4 regions of the Pseudohongiella sp. SYSU M77423 genome follow, and region 2 is predicted to be linked to each of the others. Evidence: predicted binding sites of a transcription regulator. Region 2 holds the regulator's gene; each other region holds the start of a gene.
What was found. Region 2 encodes sigma-54, which starts transcription at its own class of promoters, with help from an activator protein. Its sites were predicted from a motif close to ANTGGCATNNANNTTGCTNT; they were not measured.
Positions count from the first base shown of each region.

Region 1: a site for sigma-54 is predicted at 1,681-1,700, ahead of QGM61_RS04020 (flagellar basal body-associated FliL family protein). Genes of this name have one in related genera too.
Region 3: a site for sigma-54 is predicted at 1,996-2,015, ahead of flgA (flagellar basal body P-ring formation chaperone FlgA). Genes of this name have one in related genera too.
Region 4: a site for sigma-54 is predicted at 1,162-1,181, ahead of fliD (flagellar filament capping protein FliD). Genes of this name have one in related genera too.

Region 1 is NZ_JARYTH010000002.1:48,966-52,098, forward strand. It holds gene QGM61_RS04015 (flagellar hook-length control protein FliK) at 1-1,483, shown strand, start outside; gene QGM61_RS04020 (flagellar basal body-associated FliL family protein) at 1,779-2,297, shown strand; gene fliM (flagellar motor switch protein FliM) at 2,310-3,133, shown strand, end outside.
Region 2 is NZ_JARYTH010000005.1:184,778-187,910, reverse strand. It holds gene rapZ (RNase adapter RapZ) at 1-404, opposite strand, end outside; gene ptsN (PTS IIA-like nitrogen regulatory protein PtsN) at 452-919, opposite strand; gene QGM61_RS12340 (RNA polymerase factor sigma-54) at 1,002-2,552, opposite strand; gene lptB (LPS export ABC transporter ATP-binding protein) at 2,683-3,133, opposite strand, start outside.
Region 3 is NZ_JARYTH010000006.1:144,863-147,995, forward strand. It holds gene QGM61_RS13650 (flagellar brake protein) at 1-189, opposite strand, end outside; gene QGM61_RS13655 (flagella synthesis protein FlgN) at 207-680, opposite strand; gene flgM (flagellar biosynthesis anti-sigma factor FlgM) at 690-1,016, opposite strand; gene flgA (flagellar basal body P-ring formation chaperone FlgA) at 1,162-1,914, opposite strand; gene QGM61_RS13670 (chemotaxis protein CheV) at 2,199-3,131, shown strand.
Region 4 is NZ_JARYTH010000006.1:164,750-167,882, forward strand. It holds gene QGM61_RS13750 (hypothetical protein) at 1-973, opposite strand, end outside; gene fliD (flagellar filament capping protein FliD) at 1,232-3,133, shown strand, end outside.

The DNA of each region.
Region 1 (3,133 bases), on a different contig from region 2:
GAGGTCGATGTCGGCAGCGTTGGGTATACCAGCTCAGAGTTCGCCGGCAACTGCCACATCGGCGACTGACGTCTTGTCATCTGCTGGCGTTGCGACTACTGCCCAGACTTCAGCGCCAGTGCCAGGCCTTAAGCTGAGCCTTGATGCCGTTCAGCCCCGAGGCGAGCAGACAGTTTCTGCTGACGTCAGTAATGCGACAGCCGATAAGGCAGCCCGGATAAGCGAAACGATCTCATCGCAGGCAGCGCTGGCTTCTGCTACCAGCGAAGCGGCGGCGGCAGCCGCAGCCGCACAGACAAATGAAGCGGCAGCATCACTCGCTGACGACAATGCAGGCGCGACGCTTGCAGCTAATCAGGCAGTAAACCTGCAGAATTCACAGCCACAGCCAGCTGCGCCCGATTTGTCCGCAGTCCAGCCCGGTGCGTCGACGCCTGGTGGGGCAGCTGTTAACGCGAAGCTGCAGACTGTCGGCACTGAGGCAAGCAATCAGCTGGCTGCCAACACCACCGTTGCGAGTCAGTCGGTTGGCTCTGAACCTCTGACGGCAGACGATGGTCTGAGCACACCGCAGCTAAGCACCAATACTGAGAAAAGTGCAGCAGCGGCCGCAGCCACTGCGGTGACCGCATCCGTCGATGCAGCGATTCCGGCGGCGCCGCCAGCCGAATCCAGGCGCTCAACCCTGGCTGAGCAGCTTTCGTCGGCCAACAGACGGGGCGCTGATGCCGGAACGACTACACTTGGCTCTGCAACGGCAGGCCCGCTGCAGGCGGCCGCCGGATTCACCGTCAGTGAGCCCATGGCACCCGCAGGCGGGAACTTGAGCCTGGCGATTGAGCAGGTCATGGCTGAGTCGGCGGGGACGGATAGCAATTCACCTGCACGCCAGGAAGCCAGCCTGCTTAAGTCGGCAACCCCGACTGCGCAGGAACTTGCTGCTGAACTGTTTGGTGCGGCTGACCAGCGTCGTGCGAATTCACAGTCCGCCGCGACACTGAGCAATGCTGCGAGCATGGCACCAGCCGCGCGTGGCGCTGACTCCAGTCTGATGCTGCAGGTTGGCAGCTTTGGTCAGGCTGGCTGGGGCGATAACGTTGCGCGGCAGCTGATGGTCATGACTGCCAATGGCATTAACAGTGCGCAGATTCGTCTGGATCCACCAGAGCTCGGTACCCTGACCGTTCGCGTACAGATGGTTGATCAGTCGGCTACCGTGAATTTTGTCAGCCAGCATGCCATGGTGCGCGATGCGCTGGACGCCCAGATTCCGCGACTTCAGGATCTGTTCCGCAACGAAGGAATTGATCTGCTTGATGTGACAGTCTCTGATCAGCAGACGTCTGCACAAGGGGATGGGCATGGACAGGATGGACGTGGTTCGCGACATTCGGGCGGCGAGCTCGACAGCGATCGGGATAGCGCAGAAGCGCTGGCCAATATTCCGGCGCGCAGCCTGCACCTGGTTGATGAACATGTTTAATTGCCATTGAGGTTGGCGGCGGGAGGCGTAAGCACACAGAATCCCGCCGCGACTGCATACTCCAGGATTTTTTTGACGTCACAAAATTGGCGCTTGCTGCGCTGGTATCGTTAATACTTCGTCCTTGGTGCGCCTGCACCATTCGCTATATAATTGAAAACTTTAAACTTACCTTCCACTCCGCAAGCCTGGTTAATACTGGCACAAGGATTGCTTCCCCACTGGTAAACGTGAGCGTCATATCGACGTCACAAGATGACTGTGCGGCAGCAAACCGTTACAAAACGAGGAAAAAATGGCTGACGACGATCTGGAATCCCAGGAAAAGGCGCAAAAGAAAGGCGCCAGAAACAAGCTCATGCTGATCATAATTTTACTGCTGGTGCTGATTGGCGCTGGTGGCGGCGCGGCATGGTTCTTCCTGCTGGCACCGGGTGATGCTGAAACGGCGACAGCAGAGGGCGAAGAGGCAGAGACAGAGGCCGCGCCACTGGAGCCCATGCAGTACCAGAGTCTGGCGCCGCCGTTTGTTGTGAACTTTCCCTACCAGGGTCGCCAACGCTACCTGCAGGCTGAGATCAGTGTGATGAGTCGTGATGCTGCTGCCCTGGAGGCCCTGAGGCTGCACATGCCGGCTGTCAGGCATGCGCTCAACAATCTGTTCAGCGCGCAGTTGATTCTGGTTTTTGAAGATCCGTCGGGCATTGAGGCCCTGCGCGAGCTGGCCACTGCTGAAGTCCGGCAGGTGCTGGAACGTGAGATCGGTCGCCCGGGTATTGAAGAAGTTCTGTTTACCAGCTTTGTAATGCAATAGCTTGTTGGGGATATCCTGATGCAGGATCTGTTATCGCAAGACGAAATTGATGCGCTCCTCCACGGCGTTGATGAAGGCGCTCTGGAAGAGGATTCACTTGATGATCCGGGTACCGTCCGTGCCTATGACCTGACCAGTCAGGACCGGATTGTGCGTGGGCGTATGCCTACGCTGGAAATGATCAACGAGCGTTTTGCCCGCTATACCCGTATCAGCCTGTTCAACCTTCTGCGTCGCTCTGCGGATGTATCGCTGGGCGGTGTGCAGATCACCAAGTTCGGTGAATACCTGCATACGCTGTATGTACCGACCAGTCTGAATCTGGTTAAGTTTCGTCCACTGCGCGGTACTGCGCTGATCGTGCTGGATGCCAAACTGGTTTTCAAACTGGTAGACAACTACTTTGGTGGTGATGGTCGTCACGCCAAGATTGAGGGTCGTGAATTTACTCCGACCGAGCTGCGTGTTGTGCAAATGGTTCTGAACCAGATCTTTGTGGATCTTGGCGAAGCCTGGCGCAATGTCTACAAGCTGGAGTTCGATCACCTGCGCTCTGAAGTCAATCCGTCAATGTCCAACATCGTCAGCCCCAGTGAAGTCGTGGTGGTGAGCAGCTTCCATGTGGAACTGGACGGTGGTGGTGGTGACATCCACATTACCCAGCCTTACTCAATGATCGAACCGATCCGTGAACTGCTGGACGCCGGTATGCAGAGCGACGTCGATGAACACGATGAGCGCTGGGGCAAGGCACTGAAAGAACAGATCAAACATGCCACAGTCAATTTCACCTGTGATGTGTTTGAGCGTGAGATAACACTGCGTGATGTTGTTGA
Region 2 (3,133 bases):
CCGGCCATAGCGGAAATGGGCTCCAGCAATTCGCGCTCCTGAATGATGGCCTCGCGCAATCCAACCGTGTTGCTGGTAAGCGGGTGACGCCGGCGGCTTTCGCTGAATCGCTTGATCAGCGTCGGGCTGTTGGCATCAAGGAAAATGATTTCAATATTGAGCGCCGACAGCTGCAGCTCGTGCAGGATCTGCGGGACGTTCTTCAGGTCTTCAGGAATATTGCGCGCGTCAATACTGACAGCAACGCGGGGCAGTTCGGGTGTGTCGCGGCAAATGCGCGACACAAATGCCTGTAGCAGGCTGGCAGGCAGGTTATCAATACAGTAATAACCATGATCCTCGAGCATATTGAGGGCGGTACTTTTTCCCGAGCCGGAGCGACCACTGATAATCAAGAGTTTCACGACGTCTCACAGCCTGCTTCAATGAATCGTTGGGTCAACTGTCAGGCTTAAGCCTGTTGTTCCTGATCAAATCGTACGGCGATGTCGTACAGTTCCTGATTGCTGCGAGCGCCCCGCAGAGCCTGACAGAATTCATCCTGATGGAACAGGCGTGCCAGTGCGCTAAGCACGCGCAGATGTTCATCGGTTTCCTCGGCCGGCACGATCAGTACAAAAAGCAGATCGACCTGTTGTGAATCGACGGCATCGAAATCGATGCCCTCATCCAGCTTTACCAGGGTACCGGTGATTGTTGTGCATTCGGAAACGCGACAGTGGGGAATGGCAATACCATTGCCAATACCGGTGCTGCCCAACTGCTCACGTGCCAGCAATGCGGTGTAGATAGCGTCAGCCGACAGGTTGGGCGTGGTTTCTGCGATGGTTTCACTGATCGTGGTCAGAAATCGTTTCTTACTGACACCCGGCAGGTTGCACAGGGCGCGTTCCGGGGTAAGTATGCTGCTTAATTGCATTGCTGTGTCCTGTTTTCCAGAGCCGCCATTCTAGTGCCTTGGGCAGGCGCTGGCAACGTGCGCCGAGCGGACTGGCAAGGTGTCAGACCAGCCGCTTGCGTTCATTGGAAGGGGGGATGGACAGGGATTCGCGATATTTGGCGATTGTCCGGCGGGCGACATTAATGCCCTGGTCTTCCAGCAACTGAGTGATTTTGCTGTCGCTGAGTGGTTTGCGCGGGTTTTCGCCAGCAACCAGCTTTTTGATCAGTGCGCGTATCGCGGTTGATGAGCATTCGCCTCCGCCAGCGGTACTGACGTGACTGGAGAAAAAGTACTTGAGCTCGAATATCCCGCGCGGCGTGTGCATGTATTTTTGAGTGGTTACCCGGGAGATGGTTGATTCATGCATCTCTACTGCTTCGGCAATGTCATGCAGGACCAGCGGTTTCATGGCCTCTTCGCCCTGCTCCAGGAAACCCTGCTGATGCTCGACAATGCGCGAGGCTACTTTCAGCAGTGTCTCGTTACGACTTTGCAGGCTCTTGAGGAACCAGCGTGCCTCCTGCAGGTTGTCGCGCAGATAGTTGTTGTCGGAGCTGTTATCGGAACGTTTGACCAGCGCTGCGTAATCGGCGTTGATACGCAGCTTGGGCGCTGTTTCCGGATTGAGCTCGACACGCCAGCGCCCGCTGCGGGTGTCTTTGCTGACAATCACATCAGGGATAACGTAGGTGGCGCTGGATGGTGCGATATCGGCGCCCGGACGTGGATTAAGTTTTTCGATGATGGCAATCGCATCGCGCAGCTCCGGCTCTTTCAAGCGTGTGAGCCGCATGATCTGGGCGTAGTCCCGATTGCCCAACAGGGCCAGGTAGTCCCGCACCAGTATCTTGGCGTGCCGCACGGGATCGGTCTCGAGTTCGGACGGGACCTGATTTAACTGGATCAAAAGGCATTCCGACAGGTCGCGGTAGGCGACCCCCACCGGGTCGAACTGCTGAATGCGATGCAATACGGCGAGTACCTCATCCTCTTCCAGCTCTTCGATATCATCCATCAGGCCTTCGTGAATGGCCTCAACGCTCAGCGACAGCTGGCCGTTGGCATCAATGGCATCAATGATTGCCATGCCAATCAGCCGGTCGGTATCCGACATGTTGGTAAGGTTCAATTGCCAGTTGAGGTGGTCCTGCAGAGTTTCTGAGGCGGAGTCACGTGATTCGAAATCATCCGTGTCTGCCATCGGGCTGCCCGTGGAGTAGGTGGTCTGGTAAATATCATCCCAGTTGGTATCCACAGAAAGCTGCTCGGGAATGTGTTCCTCCCAGCCGGCTTCGCCAGTATCGCTGTCGGTATTGGAAGGTGTGGCCGCAGTGACCTCGTCGAAGGCGTTCTGGCGCTCCTCGTAGGTGCGTGAGTCGGTTGCTTCATCAGCACCATTGGCCTTATCAGTGTTATCGCTGTTCTCGTAACTATCGCTGCTATCGCTGTCGGGAGACTCATCTACCTCCAGCATTGGATTTGATTCCAGTGCCTCGTGAATCTCGTTCTGAAGGTCAAGCGTCGACAGTTGCAGCAGGCGAATTGCCTGTTGCAGCTGGGGGGTCATGGTCAGCTGTTGACCGAGTTTGAGCTGGAGCGAAATCTTCATGACATCAGGCGCATCGCTAGAACGGGTTCGGTCTCGTGAATTACTGGGCCAGATGTGGGCCGGTTAATTAAAGCAAACATCATGCCGATATTGAGTGGGATTTTCAAGATTTTGTCACGACATTTGATGGTCAGATCTGGAAATTCTTGCCCAGGTACACATCGCGCACACGCTGGTTGGCAAGTATCTGTTGGGCGTCACCCTCGGCAATAATGCCACCATCGCTGACAATATAAGCTTTCTCACAGATGTCCAGCGTTTCACGAACGTTGTGGTCAGTCAACAGCACACCGATGCCACGATCCTTCAGGTGTTGAATAATGGACTTGATGTCACTGACCGATATGGGGTCAACACCGGCAAATGGCTCATCCAGCAGGATGAAGCGTGGGTCGGTAGCCAGCGCCCGGGCAATTTCAGTCCTGCGGCGCTCACCGCCGGACAGGCTCATGCCCTTATTGTCGCGAATGTGATTGATGTGGAATTCCTGAATCAGGCTTTCCAGCTTTTCTGCGCGCTGCTGGGCACTCAGTTCCTTGCGTGTTTCCAGAATGGCCATGATGTTATCGGCCACCGTCAGG
Region 3 (3,133 bases), on a different contig from region 2:
TGCAACCGGCAGTGAAAATTCATCGAGGTGAAATACTTTTTCGCGCAGATTGACGTGCAGCACGATAGTGCTGAACGGAGTCGTCAGTGACTGGAACTGGATATTGATGGGAGAGCGGTCAGCCTGCAATGTCCTGAGCACACTAAAAATATCGCCCGCCGAAGTGTAGTATCGTTCACTGCCTGTCATGGTATGTCCGTTGTTATTCAGGCATTGCCAAGATCGCGTTTGATGGTGCTTGAACCGGTGGTGCCATGGCTATTGTAAACATTCTCCAGCGGTTGGGAACCATGAAGAATCGCCAGTGCACGCTGGGTATTAAGCTTGCTGCGGTGCACGATTATTTTGTTCGTTTCACTCAACTCGCGGCATTGTTGCAGCCGGTGCTCAATTGCATCAAGCAGGTCAACCGCGTGAGAACTGTTCTGTTTGAGCAGTGCTTTAAGCTGGGACAGGCTGGTCTGGCTGGCAGGCAGGCCAGCCTTCTGTAGAAGTTGCCGGCGTCGGAAATCGTTGTTTTCGATGGCACCCAGCAGCGTTTGTTTTTTCTGCAGCAGGCTGTTGAGTTGATCAAGGTCCCGCTTTTCCAGACAACTGCGCTCCGCCTGAAGTACTTCGTACAAGGCATCCAGTTTCTCGCGGTCATCTTGCAGCAGGTGCTGCAGTTCGTTGTCGCTCATGCAGCCCGTTTACAGGTTTTTCTCGAATGCCAGAATCTTGTCAGCAAGCCGGAGGCTGTCAACTGAATAGTTACCGGACTGAATCTTGTCACGCAATTCACTGACACGCGCCGCGTCAGTATCTGGCAGTGCACGAACGCTGCTTTCCAGCGCCTGCAGGTCAGCGGCACGGCTGCTGATCGAAACAGCATCCACTGTCTGGCTTTGAGCTTCGCCCTGAGAGTCGGTACGGCTGTGGCTGGTGTTGGCGCCAGTGGCTGCCTGACCGTCAGTCTGCTTGACAGTTGAGCGACTGTCCGGAGCAGATGAAGAATTGCCGATCGATGAAATAGCCATAATCAAATACCTGTAATTAGCTGTCAGATGCTGTCAGGAGACAGCGTTTAACGAGCTTCTCAAAAAGAGTATTACCTTCCTGACCAATGTAACGGCCGATAAATGTCTAACTTTAGTGTTTTTGATGTGTTTTTGTCGTGTTGCGTCAAAAAACCACCTCTGCCTCGCCCTCAGCGATCACGATGGCCTGTACGACACGTCCCGAGCGGTCATTGCGGACGGGTATCTGCCGCCCCTGCTGACCATCCTGCATCGCCGTGCCAGTATGACGAATGCTGACGCTACCCCGGCTTGCCGTGAGGACTACGGTGTCGCCGCGCCTGACCAGCGTCGGGGCCTCTAATATGTCCAGCGTCAAGGCATCGCCCGGGCGCAATGAACGTCGCAATACCTGTCCAACTACAGACTCAGTCGATTCGAGTATCTGGCCGCGAATCTGGCTGACATCCCGCTCTTCCAGCACGACGTCCGGCGGGTTGATGCGCACACCGCGTTCCAGAGCTCTCGAGCTTACAGCGATTTCTCTATAAACCTTTACCTGCGCCGCCACATGGCGCGTCCATGGGGCGTTGTCACTACAACTGACCCTGACGGTCACCCGACCCCCGGTGTTTCCGGAACCCAGCGAGTTGAGACTACTCTCCAGAGGTACCTGACACACTGGAATCTGCAGCCTGGGATCAATGGACGCCATTTCGATTTCTACACGATCGCCCTGATCCGACCAGTTTGACTGTAATGCCTGATAGGCAGCGTCCAGCAGCTGCTGTGCCCCCGATGATGTCTGCGCCAAAGCTGAAACTGGCACCCAAAGCAGCATCAAGGCGGCAAATAAGTGCCGCGCCACTGCGTAAATAGCGGCAGTATGCGAGAAAAAATTAGTGCTAACAAGCTTCATACTGTCAAAACCCTGACGCTTTTTGTCATCGACGGCCTGAAAAGGGCCGTAATTGGTCTGATATTGCTTTCTGGAGTAAAGAAAGCAAAAAACATGCCGCTAAGCATTGCCGGGAAGAGCAGGGCAACCAGCCTGTGTGTGGTTTAACCAGGCCACAGGCATTGTCAGCAGCTTCATGGCGTGTATCAATTTTTGCACTTATGAAACTCGACATCCTGTCGATATAAAGAAAAGACAGGGCTCAGGCCCGCTACATTAGCGAATCTACACCGCAGGAGACTGAGATGGCAGGCGTATTGGACAGTGTTAACCAACGAACCCAGCTGGTTGGCCAGAACCGTCTGGAGCTGTTGATGTTCCGACTCAACGGCAGACAGGTCTACGGCATCAACGTATTCAAAGTCAAAGAGGTGCTGCCTTGCCCACCGCTGAGCGTGCTGCCGCACAGCAGTCATGTGGTGCGCGGCGTTGCTTACGTGCGTGGCCGCACCATTTCCATCATGGATCTTAATGCGGCTACCGGTGGACGTCCGCTGCAGGATGTGGACAAGTGCTTCATTATCATCACTGAATACAACAATTCCGTGCAGGGATTTCTGGTGCAGGGAGTCGACCGTATCGTCAACCTTAACTGGGAGGCCATCTGTTCACCCCCCAAGGGTTCCGGTCGAGCGCACTACCTGACAGCGGTTACCGAGGTGGAAGGCAAGCTGGTCGAGATTCTAGACGTAGAGCGCATCCTGGCCGAAGTATCGCCTGCCACCGTGGGTCTTAGCGATGCCCTGATTGACAGTGGCAAACGCGGAACCGAACTGAATACGGTGCTTATTGTTGATGATTCCAGCGTTGCCCGCGCGCAGATCCGCAAATGCTGCGAAGCGCTGGGTCTGCAGACGGTAGTACTCAATGATGGCAAGCAGGCGCTTAATCATCTGCGTGGTCTGATCAACGAGGGGATCAATCCCATTGATAAGTACATCCTGGTTATTTCCGATATCGAGATGCCGGAGATGGATGGCTACACGCTGACGGCCTCAATCAAGAACCATCCGGACATGGGCAAACTGCATGTCATGTTGCATACATCACTCAGTGGTGTGTTTAACCAGGCCATGGTGGAAAAGGTAGGCGCCGACGATTTTCTGGCTAAATTCCACCCGGATGAGCTTGCCAAGCGAGTTCTGAAGCAACTGGAGCTGCGCCAGCCAGCCGCCTGACA
Region 4 (3,133 bases), on a different contig from region 2:
CTGCCAGTGTACCGGCCAGGGCATAATTGCCTTCGTGGCAGGCGTACTCGTACAGCGGGTCATCATACGCAGTCAGCGCCAGTTCACCGGTGAAGCTGGACTCGAACACGGTCGGATCATCCACAGTGAACGAGTAGATGATCTTGCCGTCTGCGACGCGTCTGAAGCGTTCAGTGACTGTCAGGTTTTCTGACGCCCCTCTGAAGCTCTGCCAGGGGTTGAAGTGACGGGTTTCCACAACCAGCGTGTCACCTTCCCAGCGACCGATTGAATCGCCCATCCACTTGTTCAATACGTCAGCATGCGGGTCATGTTCATCCTGTATGGGAATGATGCGCGCATCGTGAACCATCTCCACAACAATCACCACGTAGCCCGGGGACTGCACGATCTGGTAGTGGCTGTTGTACATAACTGGCAGCATGGGTGGCCCGGAGTTGGAGCCGAATGCCAGCAGGCAGCGCTCGCCGACACCGCGTCCCTCAGGGCCGTCAAAGGGATCGGGACCAGTTGCCCGTTCCTCCGCACGCGCAGCCAGAAATTCCTCGGTATAACCGGGCAATTGACCATTGGGTGGATCAATGATGATGGAGGTGCGGTATTCGCCGTCGATAGTCGGCATGAACATACCACGATCCGTCCAGAACAGGTCGTAGTTGCCGACTGGAGGGAGGTCCTCAGCTGGAGGTGGCGGGCGATTTGGGTCCAGCGGCTCATTGTCCTGCTCGACTTCCAGTTGCGCGGCGCGCTCCAGCTGGAAGGCCTCCTCGCGGGTATAGGCACGTCGTTCGCCCAGTTCGCGGGGACGGGTCAGCGGTGTGACAGTGGCGTTTCGCCAGACACCCTGCAAATCAGGTGCGCCATCCCAGGTGCGCGGTACCACATAATCATCTTCCTGCGCCAGGGCGCCGAAGGGCAGCAGTGCAGCACACAAAACCGCAGTGCAGGCGAGGGTGTAGGGTCTATTGAACATAGCTTCTTCTCCTAGGTCGAGCCTGAGATTCTAGCCCTATGTGGATTCAGTCACAATCCCTGACTGTCCTGCCTGACCAGCACATTGACCTGTCAGTTGGCGGCAAGGTTTTGCCGCTACAAAGGTCAAGATTCTCCGCAGCAGGTCGACATAAGTACTGAATCGCCTGTATTGGCGGGCCTGAGGCTGCTGGCGTGAAATTTGCTTTGCAGAGCTCAGGATCAACAAACGCACCGCAATCAAAACGGCTTCATACATATGGCAACAATTCAGTCTCTGGGTATTGGTTCTGGACTGCTTACCAGCGATCTGCTTGAGCAGCTGGTCGAGGCAGAGCGCGCGCCTGCCACGGCACGACTGGATCGTGACCAGGATATTGCGGAAGCCCGTCTGTCGGCATTTGGTGAAGTCAGAAGCATGCTGGCGACCTTCAATACCTCGGTCAAACAGCTCAACAGTGTGTCTGCGTTTAATGCGAGCCAGGCCAATAGCAGCAATGACTCAGTGCTCACCGCAACAGCCAGTAGCGTTGCCGTTGATGGCAACTACAGTATCAATGTTCAAAAGCTGGCTCAGCAACATACCCTGGCAACCCAGAGCTATGAGTCTACCACCGAGGCCATTGGCGTCGGCAGTCTGACATTCCGTTTTGGTACAACCGAGTTTGAAGGGGCCAGTGCCTATCAGGGCTTTACGGTCAACCCAGACAAGCAGTCACGCTCGATCACGATTAACAGCAGCAACAACACGCTCGCTGGCATCCGCGATGCCGTCAACAAGGCCAAGATTGGTGTGCAGGCCACAATTGTTGATGATGGCACCGGGTTTCGCCTGCTGTTTACCTCAACCGACGGTGGCGCCAACAACAGTATGGAGATCACTGCCACCGGGTCTGCATCGCTGGGTGCCTTCAACTACAATCTGGGCAGCCAGGATATGCAGCAGACCCAGCTGGCCCAGGATGCCGAATTTACAGTAAACGGTCTGGCCATCACCCGAAACAGCAATCTGGTGGGTGGCGTCATCCCCGGTGTGACACTGAATCTGAAAGGCGTGTCTGCAGGTCCCGCAAGCCTGACCATCAGCAAAGATCCGTCAGACCTGATGGATAAGGTGCAGGGCGTTGTTGATAGCTACAACGCGCTGAAAACCATGACTGATGTGCTGACCGCCTTTAACCCGGATGCCGGAGAAAACGGCCAGGGCAGCGTGCTTACCGGTGATCGTGGTATTCGCACGATCATGAACCAGGTTAACTCTGCGCTGCGCTCTTTTTCGCTGGGCTCCACCTATGGCTCGCTGGCAGAAGTCGGTGTGACGACCAACCAGTTCAATGACTACATGATGGAGTTTGACCGCTCCGCCTTCCAGGAGGCGTTTCAGGCAGATCCGAAGGCGATTACTGCCCTGTTTGCCACCACTGGCATTCCGAGTGATGAAAACGTCTCCTATGTCTCTGCCAGCAGTGCGACCCAGCCGGGTAGTTACAGCCTGGAAATTACGCGCATGGCAGAGGCCGGACGCTATCAGGGCATAGGCGTATCGGCTCTGGCGGCAGGCAATATCGACATTACTGATGCCAATAACAGCTTCAATATTTTTGTGAACAGCCGAGAAGTCAGTATCGATCTGACCGAGGGTACTTATGCCACGGCAGAACTGTTGGCTGAGGAAATTCAACGGCAGGTAAACAGCAGCAGCGAACTGATCGAGACTGCAAACTCGGTAACCGTGACATACAACAGTGATCAGTCGCGCTTTGAAATGACCTCAAACCGTTTCGGCAGTGAATCGGCTATTCGCATTATCGAGGTTGATTCAGCCACGGCTGCGACCTTGGGGCTCGTCAAAGAGGGGCAGGGGCCTTACCAGGGGCTGGAGCTTGGCTCTCTGGCCACCTCGGATGGGCAAAGCAGCTCGCTTTTTAATACACCTCTGCTGGTAGACAGTGATACCCAGTACAGCCTGACAATCAATGGTGCCACCACTGGTGTGCTGACGCTGCCCGGTGACGCTGGCACACCCGTTACCTATAACACCCCTGACGAATTGACCGCTGCACTTAAGTCACAGATAGACGCGGCGCTTGCCGGGGATGGTATCACGGTCAATGTCGACTACGTTTACAACAGTGATGACGACACGGCCCGACTGGTATTT